One region of the Staphylococcus pasteuri genome, then DNA from elsewhere that is predicted to be linked to it. Evidence: predicted binding sites of a transcription regulator. Region 1 holds the regulator's gene; each other region holds the start of a gene.
What was found. The regulator Rex, encoded in region 1, represses fermentation and respiration genes when NADH is low (regulators of the CRP and FNR family bind a similar motif). The targets are predictions, from matches to a motif close to TTGTGAAATATTTCACAA.
Positions count from the first base shown of each region.

Region 2: a site for Rex is predicted at 1,832-1,849, ahead of arcA (arginine deiminase). Genes of this name have one in related genera too.
Region 3: a site for Rex is predicted at 3,527-3,544, ahead of Q4528_RS00250 (nitrate/nitrite transporter). Genes of this name have one in related genera too.

Region 1 covers NZ_JAUOQO010000008.1:90,128-96,159, forward strand. Annotated here, with positions in the region: gene Q4528_RS10055 (ammonium transporter) at 1-1,018, opposite strand, end outside; gene Q4528_RS10060 (sulfurtransferase TusA family protein) at 1,196-1,420, opposite strand; gene Q4528_RS10065 (YeeE/YedE family protein) at 1,433-2,524, opposite strand; gene Q4528_RS10070 (hypothetical protein) at 2,681-2,983, opposite strand; gene Q4528_RS10075 (redox-sensing transcriptional repressor Rex) at 3,011-3,643, opposite strand; gene Q4528_RS10080 (ABC-F family ATP-binding cassette domain-containing protein) at 3,908-5,842, shown strand.
Region 2 covers NZ_JAUOQO010000004.1:10,326-16,357, forward strand. Annotated here, with positions in the region: gene gtfB (accessory Sec system glycosylation chaperone GtfB) at 1-941, shown strand, start outside; gene Q4528_RS05085 (arginine repressor) at 1,016-1,489, opposite strand; gene arcA (arginine deiminase) at 1,908-3,143, shown strand; gene argF (ornithine carbamoyltransferase) at 3,196-4,203, shown strand; gene arcD (arginine-ornithine antiporter) at 4,312-5,742, shown strand; gene arcC (carbamate kinase) at 5,760-6,032, shown strand, end outside.
Region 3 covers NZ_JAUOQO010000001.1:52,406-58,437, forward strand. Annotated here, with positions in the region: gene Q4528_RS00230 (DUF3139 domain-containing protein) at 1-193, opposite strand, end outside; gene Q4528_RS00235 (nitroreductase family protein) at 323-952, opposite strand; gene Q4528_RS00240 (MarR family winged helix-turn-helix transcriptional regulator) at 1,119-1,565, shown strand; gene Q4528_RS00245 (Hsp20/alpha crystallin family protein) at 1,782-2,198, shown strand; gene Q4528_RS00250 (nitrate/nitrite transporter) at 2,249-3,412, opposite strand; gene nreC (nitrate respiration regulation response regulator NreC) at 4,088-4,741, opposite strand; gene nreB (nitrate respiration regulation sensor histidine kinase NreB) at 4,762-5,793, opposite strand; gene nreA (nitrate respiration regulation accessory nitrate sensor NreA) at 5,802-6,032, opposite strand, start outside.

The sequences.
Region 1 (6,032 bases):
CATTTTGTATTGAATCATTCACTTGATGTGATTGAAATATGCTTGTACAAATAGCACCCAAAATACCTCCTATACCATGAATTCCAAAGGCATCTAATGCATCATTATATTTGAGTTTGACTTTAGTATAATTAATTACAATATAGCAAATAATGCCACCTATCATCGCAATAAACATACTACTTATATAGCTAACATAGCCTGCTGCTGGCGTTATTGTAACTAAACCAGATAGACTTCCAGATAATAATCCTAATAAACTTGTTGTTTTTTTCATTTTATATTCAATTAGTAACCAGCCAAATGCACCCGCGCTTGCTGCTATAACTGTATTAACAAATGCAACAGCAGCAATTTTATCATATGTAAAAGCACTACCCACATTAAATCCATACCAACCAATCCAGACTAAAATCCCGCCTATTAATGTAATGAGTAAATTATGAGGTGTGGGCTTTTCTTGTTTCTTTCCAATGCCAATCATTATTCCTAATACTAAACCTGATACTCCTGAGGTAATATGTACAACAGTCCCTCCTGCAAAATCTAAAGCACCTAATTGACTAATCCAGCCTTTTCCCCAAACCCAATGAGCTACAGGACTATATACTAAAATCACCCATATAAATACAAATATAAGATATGGAATAAATTTCATTTTTTCAGCTACTGAACCCGATAATATAGATACAGAAATGGTACAAAACATCATTTGGAATAACATAAACAACGATAACGGTATATGTGCATCAATTGAAGTTGAAATATCGAATCCAACATGGTTTAATCCGAAGTATTCTAAACCACCAATCCAATTATTTCCTTTACTAAAACTTAAACTAAACCCTATTATTGCCCATGCGAAAGTAACAATAATAATAGCTGACATACTTTGCATTACTGTATTTAATACATTTTTAGATTGTACTAAACCACCGTAAAATAAACTTAATCCCGGTGTCATTAACCAAACTAATAAAGTACATAAAAATAAAAACATTGTATCATTTAAATTCATATGATCACTCCTTTGAAAATATATTACTAATACTTTCAAAGAAATAGCAAAAATCGGTCATATTTCCTTTCATAGCATGTTAGAAAATATGACCTATAAAATTAAATTCCAATATAAAATAGAAAAAAGGAACAAGCATCTTTCATTGGATACTCGTTCCTTTTGAAATCTATTTAATTAAGCTTTTTGAACTGTAATCGTCCATGAAGCATCGCCTAGCTGTTCGTAATTAGTTACAGGGTAACCATTTTCAGCAGCCCAATTTGGAATTGCTTCTGTTGCTTGAGTACAATCAAAATCAATTTTCAATTCATCACCTGAATCTAATTCAGTCATTTTCTTTTGTGCTTCTATTAATGGGAAAGGACACACCATTCCTACTGTACCTAATTCATATACCATGTTATTTCCTCCTTAAGTTGTTTGTGTATGCTGTTGTAATGTCGTTTTAGGCTGTTTAGTTGTAGATTTTTGTAATTGTTTCATAGGTTTAACAAAAATAAAATAACTCATAAACCAAACACCTATAATCATAGAGCCAAGTGCTATCCAACCTTGCCAACTCATTGTTGCTGTTTCAACTAGACCATTACCAATTGAACATCCACCAGCGACAGACGCACCAAAGCCCATAAACGCACCACCTAAGGCACTATTTCTAATTGTTTTTTTATCTGGTAAACGCCATTTAAATTCTTTAGAACCTTTTGCGGCAATATAAGATCCTAAGAATATACCAATAACCAGCAATACTCCCCAATCTACGAATTTTGTATTACCACTTATTAGAAAGTTTACGATATTTGAAGATGGTGTAGTAATACCTAAGCCATGATTTCTACCTGTTGAACTACTCATTGGCCATGCTAATAAAGCGATTAATCCTACTGCGATTGCAGCTGCAAATGGGTGATATCTTTTTTCAAATAGATAATGTCTTAAGCCTGTATATTTTTGTTTTAATTTTGGTACTGCAACTTTAGGTTTTCTAAGCGTTTTAGTAACAAAATAAATTGTAATGATAGCCAATATTACAATTAAAATCCAATGTGGAATGTGTAATGTTTCGGACATACTCGCATTTACATTTGTAGGCTTATTAATGAAATTTAATACTGGTGAAAGAATACCTGTTTTAGTAATTGCACTTGTTAATGCATATAAAATAAGTGCTATCCAGCTACCAATTAAACCTTCTCCTGCACGATAATATGTTCCTGTAGCACATCCTCCGGCTAATACAATTCCAATTCCAAATACAAAGGAACCTATTACTGTACCAATTACTGGAAAAGTATGGGATGGCACAGTAAGTAATCCTAAACTAGTTAATATGAGTAAACCAATACTTTGTACTGAGATTGCAATGAGTAAAGCGTAAAACATTTTATTACTCTTTTGTACATACATATCTCTAAATCCACCGGCTAAACAAAATCGGGTTCTTTGCATAACGAAACCTAACAAAAGTCCAACAATTAAACCACTAATTATCATCCAAATCATTTTATCACTCTTTTCCGATAAGTTTACTAGGTATTATATCCAATTAAGTATTCTTTTTCAAGATTATAATTTAATATTTCATTATTAAATTAATTCTTTTTGTTCAAAGCTCATAAAAAAACACACCCTATCTATTGATAAGATGTGAACTAGCTATTATGATTGCAGATCATCTATTTGTTGAACAAGCTCTTTTAATTCATTAGCTTTCAAATGACTAAATTTAAACCATTCATTTCTATAATATATAAGTAATTTATAACCTAATAAGCCTTTTCTGACTTCATAACGAATCATTTGCTTTACATTAATTTCTAAATTGAGTGGATTATGATTTGTATAATATGATTTAAATACTATCGTTTGCTCTGACAAAACTAACTTACCAGGTATGTATATTAATGAAGGTAGATGTGCTTTATAAGTACATCCCACTTCTAATATTGATTTATTAGTCATTTCACAGCCTCCTAAATCATATTTTTATTAATCATAATTTCTCATAAAGAATAACAATGATTGTAATTCAATACCTAAATCAATATGATGCACTTGTACATCTTTAGGGGTGTTAAGTCTTGCTGGCGTGAAATTCATGATTCCTTTAACACCAGATTCAACAAGTTCATCTACTACAGTTTGTGCTACATGTTCAGGTGTAGTTAAAATAACTACATCAATATCCAAGCTTTTTAGTGTTTCCTTAATAGTTCTGCTATCTTTAATTACTACTTTTCCTACTTGTTCGCCTATAACATTTTTATCTACATCAAATGCTTCAGTAATAGACATTTCATCATGTATAGAAAAGTTATACGTTAATAGCGCTCGACCTAAATTACCTACGCCGACTATAGCAATTTTAATATCATTACTTCCGTTAATTTCCTTTTTGAAGAATTCAATTAAACTATCAATATTATAACCGTATCCTTTTTTACCTAATTCTCCAAAATATGAAAAATCCCTACGAATCGTAGCTGAATCTATTTGTAATGCTTCACTAATCGTTTTAGAATTAACACGATCGATTCCTTTACTTTTTAAATTACTTACAAATCTATAATATAATGGTAAACGTTTTAAAGTTGCTCGAGGAATTTTAACGTTACTTGCCATTTTATAAGTCTCCCTTCGACGCTATAACTGGTACAATTATTATTAAATCAACGCAAATATGTTTGCGATAATAAAATTTCAAATAATTGTTTACAATGAATACTTGCTAATTATACATTAATAAAATTTAAAAATAAATATCCTAGTTTCAAGACATGACTTAATACTGTAAAATAAAGAATAATATGATTAACAAATTTTTAAACATATCAAACTATATTAATAGTTTATAATGATATCGCTAATATAGAAAGGTGAAGTCGGATGATACTTTTACAACTTAATGACATATCTAAATCGTTCGATGGTGAAGATATCTTTACTAACGTTGATTTTGAAGTTAAAACTGGTGAACGCATAGGTGTAGTTGGCCGAAATGGTGCTGGTAAGTCAACGCTTATGAAAATTATAGCAGGTACTGAAGATTATGATAGTGGTCATATTTCAAAAATTAAAAATCTTAAAATCGGCTATTTAACTCAACAAATGACATTAGACTCAAATGCCACTGTTTATGAAGAGATGTCGAAACCATTTGAACATATTAAAAATATTGAATCCCTTATTAAAGAAGAAACTGATTGGTTAGCTAAGCATGCTGGAGATTACGATACACCAGACTATCAATTACATATGGAAAAATATGAATCTCTATCTAATCAATTTGAACAACTTGAAGGCTATCAATATGATAGTAAAATTAAAACAGTCCTTCACGGTTTGAATTTTAATGAAGAAGATTTTGATAAGCCTATTAATGATTTTAGTGGTGGTCAAAAAACAAGATTATCACTTGCACAAATGTTACTTAATGAACCTGATTTGCTATTACTAGATGAACCTACTAACCACCTTGATTTAGAAACAACAAAATGGTTAGAAGATTATTTAAGATACTTTAAAGGTGCAATTGTCATAATCAGTCATGACAGATATTTCTTAGATAAAATCATTACTCAAGTTTATGATGTAGCCCTAGGTGAAGTAAAACGCTATATAGGTAACTATGAACAATTTATACAACAAAGAGATAAATATTATGAAAAACGTATGCAAGAATATGAAAAACAACAAGAAGAAATTAAACGACTTGAAACGTTTGTTGAAAAAAATATTACACGTGCATCTACAAGTGGAATGGCAAAAAGTCGTCGTAAAACATTAGAAAAAATGCAACGCATCGACAAGCCTATGATTGATGCTAGAAGTGCTAATATTCAATTTGGTTTTGATAGAAATACTGGTAATGATGTTATGCATATCAAACAATTAGAAATTGGTTATGATCAAACGCCTATTACCCAACCTATCACAATGGAGGTTTCAAAAGGAGACCATATTGCCATTATTGGACCTAATGGTGTTGGTAAAACGACTTTAATTAAAACAATTGCCAATCGTCAATCCAAATTGGCAGGTGACATCACATATGGTGCTAATTTAAATATGGGTTACTATGATCAAAAACAAGCTGAGTTTAAATCAAATAAAACTATTTTAGATTATGTTTGGGATCAATATCCAAATATGAATGAAAAAGATATTCGTGCCGTATTAGGTAGATTCTTATTCGTTCAAGATGATGTCAAAAAAATTATAAATGATTTATCAGGTGGCGAAAAAGCAAGACTTCAACTTGCTTTATTAATGTTACAACGTGATAATGTTTTAATTTTAGATGAGCCTACCAACCACTTAGATATAGATTCAAAAGAAATGTTAGAACAAGCGCTAGAGCATTTTGAAGGGACTATCATCTTTGTTTCTCATGACAGATATTTCATTAATCAACTAGCTAATAAAGTATTTGATTTAGATCATGATGGTGGCAAAATGTATCTAGGTAACTATCAATACTATATTGATAAAACAGAAGAAGCAGCCGCTTTAAAAGCCCAAGAGGATAAAGAATCCCAGTCCGTTCATCAACAAAATAATAACCAAACAATGACAAATTCATACGATGATCAAAAACAACGTCGTCGAGAACAACGCAAAATTGAACGTGAAATTGAGCAACGAGAGCAGATAATTGAAAGTTGTGAAACTAAAATTGAGTCTATTGATAATGAATTGATGCAACCTGAAGTATATAGTAATCCTGTTAAAGCAAATGAACTAGCTGAACTAAAATCTAATACCGAACAAGAATTAGAACAGGCTATGATTGAATGGGAAGAATTACAAGAAAAATTATAAATATCCTTTTTACTATCAGACATTAAAATGTGGATTTTCTACATTTTAGTGTCTTTTTTCTAATTATTGAATTGATATTTATTAACATTAAAAGTCCCCTTATTCATAGCTATCCACAGAGTTATCCTAGTTATCCACAGGTAATATGTTACTCATTTTTTAAGTTATTCAGAAAAAATTAGCTAATATC
Region 2 (6,032 bases), on a different contig from region 1:
ATTTAGCAGGAAAAGCAATATTGAAGAAATATTTAACAAGAGAAGGTAAAGAAGTGATTTATGAGAACTTTGTTACTGGAGATTATGTTTTAGATTGGCAAGGTCAATCTCATTTCTTCGCTTCAAAAGTCGAATTTATCACATACTATCTACAACAAATTCAAGTCGATTTATCAGATATTATTATTAATTCACTATCTACACCTTTCTTAGTATTACATCATATGAATACAGCTGGTAGAGGTATCTTGTTCTGGCAAGAAAATAGTCAAGGCCATGTCCCAGGAAATATGTTGTCCTTACTTGATAATACATTGCAACGTGTATTCTCTGTCATGATTCCTGACTATAAAGAATATGACACTATCGTTTCGCAACTTAATCAAGAACAAGCTTTAAGCGTATTTCAATCTGGTTATTTGTATGATTTTAATAAAACTAATCAATATTCAAATCATGCGTTAATTCTGACAAATTCTGATGATATTCCACAACTTGAGACTTTAATTATTACACATCCAAATATACAATTTCACATTGCTGCTGTGACTGAGATGTCTTCCAAATTAATGGGATTCGACCGATATCATCACGTACATCTATATCCGGCAGCTACAAAAGATATTTTTGAAGCACTATATCAACGATGTGATATTTATCTTGATATTAATCAAGGAAATGAAATTGAAAATGCTGTTACTCGTGCTTTCCATCATCAACATGTCATCTTTGCTTGGGACGAAGTGATACATCAACGTACATTTATTGCACCAGAAAATATATTCACTTTGTCTGATGTGGAAACATTAAATCAAGTATTAACTGATATCACTTCGAATAAACAACACTTTGATCAGCATCTTGCATATCAAGCGAGACATGCAAACCAATCAACAGTAGAAGATTTTACCAACACAATGCATCTTGCATTACATGAATAAATTCTAATAAATATGTTAAAGGCCACTTCTATTTCAACTAAAAATAGAAATGGCTTTTTGTATACTTATTCATTTTAAATTACATCATTATTATACGTCTCTCCAAACAATTGATAATGAACAAACGCTGCAAGTTCTGTTGATTCAACTAAGATGAGTATTGTATCATTGCCTCCCACTGTTCCTAACACTTCATTTAAATTCATTTGATCAATATAAAAATTCACACTTTGTGCAAATCCGGGAGACGTTTTAATAATAAGATAATTATCTTTAATCGTTACCTTCTCAATTTCTTCTTTATATAAGTTAATAAGTTTTGTTTTTGCTTCATTTTGAGCATTATCATTAAATTTACGATAATAACGTTCATTATTTGCAGAAGGCATTTTATAGATTTTCAACTCATTTAAATCTCTTCCAATCGTTGCCACACTATATTTAATACCAAAATGTTTATCGATATAATCTACAATTTCAGCTTTCGAATGAATGTCATTGTCCTTAACGATTGTTGATATTAAATCTAATCGTTTACTTTTTTTCATATTTTATACTCCTTTATCTGCATATTTTATAAAATACAGACAAAATACGTCCCAATTACCATAACAAATTTCCCTTCAATGATATGTGAAGTTTTTCTCATAATTAACATTTATTATAAACTTTTTTATAACAATATTGAAAATGTTTATTAAAATGTATAATTAATTACTCTCTCATGACTATAAATACATTCAAACGAATAAAAAATAATATTATATTAATCACTCTATATAATATTAATCGAATATACATGTACATATAGGTTTTATGCGTAAATAATGCATAATTTATCATCATATTGCATTGAATAAATATTTTATATGAAGTTTTAGACATTAACTTTGTGAATTTTTTTTCAAACTATTACTTGAAAGCGCTTTATACTCTAGGTGTATTAAATCAAAGGAGGAAATAACAATGGAAACAGGACCTATCCACGTAAACAGTGAAATCGGCAAATTAAAAACGGTATTACTTAAACGACCAGGTAAAGAACTTGAGAATTTAGTACCTGATCATCTAAGTGGATTGTTATTTGACGATATTCCTTATTTGAAAGTTGCTCAAGAAGAACACGACCGTTTTGCACAAGTATTAAAAGACGAAGGTGTTGAAGTTGTCTATTTAGAAGATTTAGCTGCTGAAGCAATCGCAGATAAATCTGTACGTGAACAATTCATTGACGATATTTTAAAAGAATCTCAAAAGACGGTACTTGGCCATGAGAATGAAATCAAAGAATTATTCGCTAGCTTGAATGATAAAGAACTCGTAGAAAAGGTAATGGCTGGTGTACGTAAAGAAGAAATTCAACTTGAAACAAACCACCTAGTAGAATACATGGATGATCGTTATCCTTTCTATCTAGATCCAATGCCAAACCTTTACTTCACAAGAGACCCTCAAGCTTCTGTTGGTAGAGGAATGACAATTAACCGTATGTACTGGCGAGCACGTCGTCGTGAATCTATCTTTATGACATACATCTTGAAATATCATCCTCGATTCAAAAATGATGATGTACCTGTCTGGTTAGATAGAAACTCTCCTTTCAACATTGAAGGTGGCGATGAATTAATCTTGTCTAAAGATGTCCTTGCAATAGGTATTTCAGAACGTACTTCTGCACAAGCTATTGAACGATTATCTAGACAAATTTTGTTTGATGACAAATCTACATTTACTAAAGTACTTGCCATTGAAATTCCAAATAGTCGTACATTCATGCACTTAGACACTGTATTTACAATGATTGATTATGACAAATTTACAATGCATGCCGCTATTTTCAAAGAAGAAGATAATATGAACATCTTTACAATTGAAAAGGATGAACAAGACAAAGATATTAAAATCTCACATTCTAGCAAATTAAAAGAAACATTAGAAAATGCATTAAACATCGATAATATTGAATTTATTCCAACTGGTAATGGAGATGTTATTGATGGCGCACGTGAGCAATGGAACGATGGTTCTAATACGTTAACTATTCGCCCAGGTGTAGTTGTCACATATGACAGAAACTATGTATCTAATCAATTATTACGAGACAAAGGTATTAAAGTAATCGAAATTACTGGTAGTGAACTAGTTCGAGGACGTGGAGGCCCAAGATGTATGAGCCAACCACTTTATAGAGAAGACATTTAACCAAACCAATATAAACGACTTACTAAACTTTTAAAGAAATGAGGAATGAATCATGTCAGAAATTCAACAACCACTTAACTTAAAAGGTAGACATTTATTAAAAGAAGACGATTTTACTAAGAAAGAATTTAGCGATTTAATCGACTTTGCAATTACTTTAAAAGATTATAAGAAACAAGGTATTCAACATCGATATTTAGACGGCAAAAATATTGCACTTCTATTTGAAAAAAATTCTACACGTACTCGTGCAGCATTCACTGTAGCATCAATCGACTTAGGTGCACATCCAGAATTTTTAGGAAAAAATGATATTCAATTAGGTAAAAAAGAATCAGTTGAAGATACTGCAAAAGTATTAGGTAGAATGTTCGACGGTATTGAATTCCGTGGTTTCTCACAAGATATGGTAGAAGATTTAGCAAAATATTCTGGCGTCCCTGTATGGAATGGTTTAACTGACGCATGGCATCCAACTCAAATGTTAGCAGACTATATGACAGTTAAAGAAAACTTCGGTCATTTAGATGGAATTAAATTAACATATGTCGGTGACGGACGTAATAATGTAGCAAACTCTTTATTAGTAGCAGGTCCAATGCTAGGTGTAGATGTAACTATTTGCTCACCAAAAGAACTCTTCCCTTCTCAAGACTACGTTGATATTGCTGAGAGACGTGCTAAACAAGACGGAGGTTCTGTAACAATTACAGATAATATTGATGAAGGCGTTAAAGATGCAGACGTTATCTATACAGATGTATGGGTATCTATGGGTGAAGAAAGTGAATTTGAATCACGTATTAACTTATTAAAAGATTATCAAGTCAATAAAGCAATGTTCGATAAAACTGGTAAAGACAGTACTATCTTCTTACATTGTTTACCAGCTTTCCATGATACAAATACAACTTACGGTCAACAAATGAAAGATGACTATGGTTTATCTGAAATGGAAGTCACTGATGAAATCTTTAGAAGTAAACATTCTAAAGTATTTGATCAAGCTGAAAACCGTATGCATACCATTAAAGCTGTAATGGCTGCTACGCTTGGATAGTTAGCAAAAAAGTACATGCAGGTTTAGTTAAGATATCCTCATATCACTATACATCCAAATACGTATCACTAACTGAACCTGCTTAATTATTCAAAGGAGAAATGACACATGAGCGAATCAGATACAAATAAACTAAGTAAAACCTCCTTGATTGGCCTCGTCATTGGTTCAATGATTGGTGGCGGTGCATTTAACATTATCTCTAACATGGGTAACCAAGCAGGTGGTTTAGCTATTATTATCGGCTGGATCATTACTGCAATTGGTATGATTTCACTAGCCTTTGTCTTTCAAAATCTAACAAATGAAAGACAAGATTTAGATGGCGGTATTTATAGTTATGCACAAGCTGGGTTCGGTGATTTTATTGGATTTTCAAGTGCTTGGGGCTATTGGTTTGCAGCATTTCTAGGTAACGTTGCTTATGCCACATTATTAATGTCAGCAGTCGGTAACTTCTTCCCTATTTTCAAAGGTGGAAATACACTCCCAAGTATTATCGTAGCTTCTGTCTTATTATGGGGTGTTCATTACCTTATTTTAAAAGGAGTAGAAACAGCTGCCTTTATCAATAGTATTGTTACTGTAGCTAAATTAATCCCTATCTTACTTGTCATTGTATGTATGATAGCAGTCTTCAACTTTGACACATTTAAAGCAGGTTTATTCGGTATGACATCTGGAGATACTGGTATGTTCAGTTGGGGTGATACTTTAGGCCAAGTGAAAAGTACCATGCTTGTAACTGTATGGGTCTTCACAGGTATAGAAGGTGCGGTTGTCTTTTCAAGTCGTGCTAAAAGTAAAAAAGACGTTGGTACTGCTACCGTTATTGGCTTAATTTCAGTATTAGTCATCTATTTCTTAATGACAGTACTAGCACAAGGTGTTATACAACAAAACCACATTTCTGAGTTATCTAACCCATCAATGGCAGCAGTATTAGAACATATTGTCGGACATTGGGGATCTGTGCTAGTCAATATAGGATTAATTATTTCAGTTCTAGGTGCATGGCTAGGATGGACGTTATTAGCTGGAGAGTTACCATTTGTAGTTGCCAAAGATGGACTATTTCCTAAATGGTTTGCTAAGGAAAACAAAAATAAAGCACCTGTTAACTCTTTATTAATCACAAATATACTAGTACAAATTTTCTTAATCAGTATGTTGTTTACAGAAAGTGCATATCAATTTGCCTTTTCATTGGCATCTAGTGCCATTCTTATACCATATATGTTTAGTGCTTTCTATCAAGTTAAATACACATACTTAACTAAGGATCGTGCTACAACAAAACAATGGGTAATCGGTATTATATCTTCTATTTATGCGATTTGGTTGATTTATGCTGCGGGAATAGACTACTTATTATTAACCATGTTGCTCTATATTCCTGGACTGTTCGTTTACCAAACCGTTCAAAAAAATAATAAAAAACCTTTAACAAAATTAGATTATATATTCTTTGTATTAATCACAATTCTAGCAATCATCGGTATTATCAGATTAATAACTGGTGCCGTAGATGTATTCTAAGTAAGGAGTGAAACTTTATGGACAACAAAATTGTCATTGCCTTAGGTGGAAATGCCATTCAAACTGACGATGGTTCCGCTGATGCACAAAGAAAAGCAATACGTTCAACAATGCAAGCGCTCAAACCTTTATTCAATACAGACGCTGATATTGTTATATCACATGGTAATGGACCACAAATTGGTAGTATGTTAATTCAACAGGCTAAAGCTGATAGTCCGCAAACACCTGCCATGCCACTTGATGTTTGTGGATCTATGACACAAGGTATGATTGGTTTTTGGATAGAA
Region 3 (6,032 bases), on a different contig from region 1:
CCTTTTTAGCGCTATAAAGAGTTTCTTGTTTTTTAACTTTATCTTTTAAATGGTGTTCTTTTAAATAACTATCAACCATTTCAATATTTTTGTGACCTTGATATGATTTAAGCGCGAAGAAAAACGCAAACGCAATCACTAATGAAATAATTAATATAATAATAATTCTGATTAATTTCTGCTTCTTACTCATTTTATAGACTCCTTTTGCCTTATCTTAATTAGTATGAACGAAATTTATGCATTTTTAAAGTCTTATAAAAATTTTGTAACAAAATATTCTTAACTCATTGATATAATGCAAAGATGATTCATATGTTAATTAAAGATACTGTCTTACATCATCAAGTGGTAAACGTACTGATTCATGGGCTTCTTGTGCACCTTTACCTATAGCAATTGCTACAACTGGTACAAATCGATCGCTATCTATCCCTAACACATTTGCAATATTAGCTTTATCAAATCCGCCTATAGCATTAGTATCGTAGCCATGCGATTTAGCCACAAGCATTAATTGCATTGCCATTAAACTACTATCAATATTAACGATATCTTTCATACCTTCTCTAGATAATCCTTTATAATGAGGCAATACCCAACTTAACATCTTATCTTTAATTTCTTCTGTCATATGATTCTTGCTTACTGCGTCACCGTATATCTGTTCAGCTTTTTCATAATTTTTCAAGTCTCCAAATATGATTATCATAGCTGAAGAAGTATTGACTTGTCTCGAATTCTTACCGAAAGATGGTAATATTTTCTCCTTACCTTCATCAGAATCTACAACTATTAATCTCCATGGTTGCATATTCACTGAAGATGGTGCTTTGGTTGCTTTTTGAATGATACTATCCATTTCTTCATGGCTGATTTTATGTTCTGTATCAAATACTTTTACTGATCTTCTTCCTTTTAATACGTCGTCAAATTGAGTGATTTTCTCCATTATATATACTCCTTATTTTTTATAAGTCATTGGATTTTTCAAATCAATAATCTTTAATTATGATTTTCTAATATTTAAATGAAAAGCAATTTAACTTTACTATCAAAATAGGCACTTGACAAGTCACACACTTCATAATATGGTTACCTTAACAAGTAGTGATTTAATGTATGTCGAAAATAGTTATTTAAGCAAACAATTGTGCTTTTTATTCTATGTTTCATCAAAAGAAATTATCAAAAAGTATTCCAATTATTTAAAGGAATATGAACTCACGTACACTGGTTATATAGTGCTAATGGCGATTGAAGAAGATGAGAAACTTAACATCAAAACTTTAGGTGATAGAGTTTTCTTAGATTCAGGCACTTTAACACCATTACTAAAAAAATTAGAAAAGAAAAATTACGTTGTTCGAACTCGTGAAGAAAAAGATGAACGAAATCTTCAAATTTCACTAACAGAACAAGGTAAAAGTATTAAAAAACCTTTATCAGAAGTTTCGCAAAAGGTATTTGGCGAATTTGATATAGATGTAAATGAAGCTAAGGAATTAGTTAACCACCTTCAACTTTTTGTTTCTAAAAACTTCGATAAATCCTCAGAAAAATAATCTTATATAGAGAAAAAAGGCAAAAGTAAACTTGCCCACTTTCATCCCTTTCTTATGCGTTGATAAAATCAAGTTATGTAAACTTTTGTCTATATTCTCTAGTACGAACTGTTACACTATTAATAATCCATTTTACTTTACCTCATAACAAACACTTCATATAATGAATTTACAATTAAATATAGTTAATTTATAACTGTAAAAGGAGCTAATAGTATGCCAAATAATGACTTCTTTAATAATTCATTTTTAAAAAATGATCCAACTGATTTATTTAGAGACTTAGGTAAACAAGTATTCAATCAATTTTCATCACAAGCTTTCCCTGTTAATTTATATAATGAAAATGATCATTACTTAATTGAAGCTGAACTTGCAGGTGTGAAAAAAGAAGATATTTCATTAACTTTTGAGCAACATACGTTAACTATTAAAGCTAATAAATATATTGAATCACATAATGGACAAACGCAATTAAATGAACGTTCTAATGGTGAATTAGTGCGCAGATTTGAATTCGAGGATATAGACAAGTCTCTTATCAAAGCAACATTTGAAAATGGCATTTTAAGCATACACTTGCCTAAACAACAACAAGAAGCTGAAGATGCAACAACAATTTCAATTTCATAATATAAAATAATAGACCTTGTTATGGATTTACCATAGCAAGGTCTGTTTTATTAATGAATTGTTTTCGCGTCTTTTTTATTAACTAAAAACATTGTAATTACAGCAATAATAGCAAATATTGCTAATAATATAAATGCGAGATGGCTTGTACCAGTGATACTAGATACATAAGTGATTACTATTGGTGGGAAGAATCCTCCTAAGCCACCCATCATTGATACGATACCATTTGCTGTCCCAGCTTCTTTTGAAAAGTATGATGGTACAAGTTTAAATATTAATCCATTACCAATACCTGCACATATACTAATTAATAAGCACCCTATTGTAAATAATACAATATGAGAAGAAATCCCCAGGATTACTGCGCCTATAATCATAGCAATGAAATCTATAATTAATACTTTAACGGCATTTAATTTATCACCAAGCATACCTCCGATTGGTCTAAGGAATGTTGCTAAGGCGATAAAAATACCTGAACGAATTCCTGCATCTACTTTATCAATACCAAAATGATTAACTAAAAAGTTAGGTAAGAATAGACCAAATGCTACAAATGAGCCAAATGTTATAAAATACCATAAACTTGTATAATATAATTTAGGATTTTTAGCTAATATTTTAGTTTGTGCCACTAAAGGTACTTTAACTTTTGTTTCTTTATTATCACCAAAAATAAACATTAATATAGCAAATAAAGCAATAAATATTAAATACATTCTTACTGTTGTTTGCCAACCGATAATGCCTGCAATAGGTGGTGCTAAGAATGATGAAACTGCTGTCCCTATGTTCCCCATGCCGTATATACCATTCGCTAACCCTACTTTTTCTTTTGGGAAGTATTTAGGAATGGAAGTGACACCTACTGAAAATATAGCGCCCCCTACTCCTAAAAAGAACCCTGAAAGCATTAGCATTCCCGGAGATTTAGCCTGAGCTAAAAAGAATATTGGGAATAATAGTATTATGAAACTACAGAAGAAAACCCATTTAGCTCCAATGATATTTGTGAGATATCCAAACGGAACACGTAAAATGGATCCTAAAATTACAGGTATTGCTAAAATAATCGATAGTTGTGATGCTGGAATTTTAATATCTTGTGATATGTAAGGCATTAAAGGAGATATGATACTCCAAGCCATAAATCCAACTACTAAACTTAACGTTTGTAAACCTAGTTGAAAACCACCTTTTCTTTTGTACATGTCTTCACCTTCATAAATTATAATTATTTAGTACTTTAATGAATAAATCATTTAATAATTGTGAGTGTTACTACTTCTATGCAAAGTACTAACTATAACTATATTTTAAGATGTTTGTGAAAAATTGAACATTAGTGTAATCCCTTATTTGTTTACCTTTTTCCCCTATAAAAATAAATGAGTTCGTTAAATTTTAAAGCATTTATTAATAGAACATATGAGGCATGTTCATGCGTTGGAAATACTAGTGGTTATAGTGGAACACATGAGGTGAACTCATGTGTAAGAAATACTAATTTCTAAAGAAAAAGTATTTCTTTATCGTCTTTTCTCCCCGGCAAAGTTGACTAGGTTAATCATGAGTTTTATGAAATGAGTAACCAGTCAACCACTGCCTCTAACCATTAAAATGGAAGTACCTTTAAGGATCACAGTAGCCTTCGCTACTGCTTAAAGGATATATAGTTACTCTCCTGAATTAATTAGTCACTTTTAATCTATGGTGTTTATTAATGGAACACATGAGATGAACTCATGTGTAAGAAATACTAATTTCTAAAGAAAAAGTATTTCTTTAAATGCATAAGAGCCCCTAATCGCTAAAGCGATTTTCTTCGGTTCGCCTTAGCTTCGCTAATGCATAAGAGCCCCTAATCGCTAAAGCGATAAGGGGCTCTAAAATTCTAATAGTTTCTTTTTCATAGCGTATTCAACTAATTCTGGTTTTGTTTTTAATCCTAATTTGTTCATAATATGTGTTTTATGTGCTTCTACTGTTTTTACAGAAACAAATAATTTTTCAGCAATTTCTTTATTACCGTACCCTTTAGCTATCAACGGTAATATTTCTAATTCGCGTTTTGATAAAATTTTAAAGGGATCAGACCCATCTGTAGGTTCTTGGTTGTTGTTATTAACGAATTCATTAACAAGTGATGTTGTTAATTTCATATCGACATAAGTATCTCCTTGATAAACAGTTCTAATCGCAAGAATTAATTGTTCATCAGGCGCATTTTTTAAAATATAGCCCTTTGCACCATTTCTAAGTACGTGAAATAAATATTCTTCGTCATCATACATTGTTAATATTAATATTTTAGTCTCCGGAAAACTTTCATTGATTTTGCTTGTCGCTATTAAACCAGATTCACCTGGTGGCATACTTAAATCCATAAGAAGAACGTCTGGTTTATGTTCTAACACCTTTTGATATGCTTCAACACCGTCAGCAGCTGTAGCCACTACTTCCATATCTTGTTGATAGTTTAATATCATGGAAAAACCTGTTCGAACAACTGCATGATCATCAGCTATCACAATTTTCAATTTAATTCCCCCAAAAATTTTCACAAAGGTACTTCTAATGTAACTATTGTACCTTTATCAATATGTGTTTCTATATCTACATGCCCGTACACTAATTCAGCACGCTCGCGCATACCGTATAAACCTAGTCCAGATCCTTTTGGTTGAGAATTTGGATTAAATCCGTATCCATGGTCAATAATTTCTGCAATTAAATTATCATTATTTTTTTGAATCATTACATCTACTTCACTAACACCTGCATATTTTAACGCATTATAAATCGCTTCTTGAACTACACGATAAACAACTGTTTCAACTTCACTATCAAAACGTTGCTGTGAAATATTAGATGTGTAATTAATTTGCATTCCGAAATTTTCTTCAAACTGTTTAAAATAAGATTTAAATGCGGCTTCTAAACCTAAATCATCTAATGAAGCTGGTCTTAATTCAACAGATAAATTTCTAACATCATCGACTAATTGAGACATGATGCCCTCAATATTTTCAACATCATTCAATATTTTTTCTCTATCCTGTTGGTACTTTAATAAGCGTAATTGAACGTTTATATTTAAAAGTTCTTGAACTAGACTATCATGTAATTCTCTCGAAATACGTTTACGTTCATTTTCTTGTGCAGAAATGGTTTTTCTTATCATCCTACGTTGGTTCATTTTTTCTTGACGTTCAATCTGAGGTGCAACATCTTGCAAAGTAAATGCATTGATACCTTTTTCTTTATCAATTGTTTGATATGTAGCAGTAAATGGTGCAATTTCTCTTTGATTAGTTTTCATAAAAACTTGAAATGTAGATCTATTAGGTTGTTCTACATCTAAAAAACAATTTTTACATGATTGCAAATCAAATTCATTGGTATAACCTTCACATCTACGACATATTGCATTGGTCATCGTACTATAATTATCTTCCATTGAAATCACTTCATTAGCTGCTTCATTCATAGCTATTACTTTGCCATCATTATTAACAAACACAATTTTCTCATTTGTGCACTCATAATATTTTTTCAATAAAGTTTCAAGTTTGATATCATCATGTCCCAACAATTTAATCACCTAATATCTTCTTTTAATTCACCTAGTCGCTCATTGATAATAATATTTTCTATATTATCAGGCAATGGTTTGTGATTTCTTTGGCCAAATAGTATTACACCATAAACTTGGTTATTAAAGCAAAGTGGTACTGCTATCACCGCTGTTAAACTTTCACTTAATAAAATGGGATATTTTACTTTTTCATCTGGTGACAGCGCCATATCTACATTAGAAATTAGCATTCT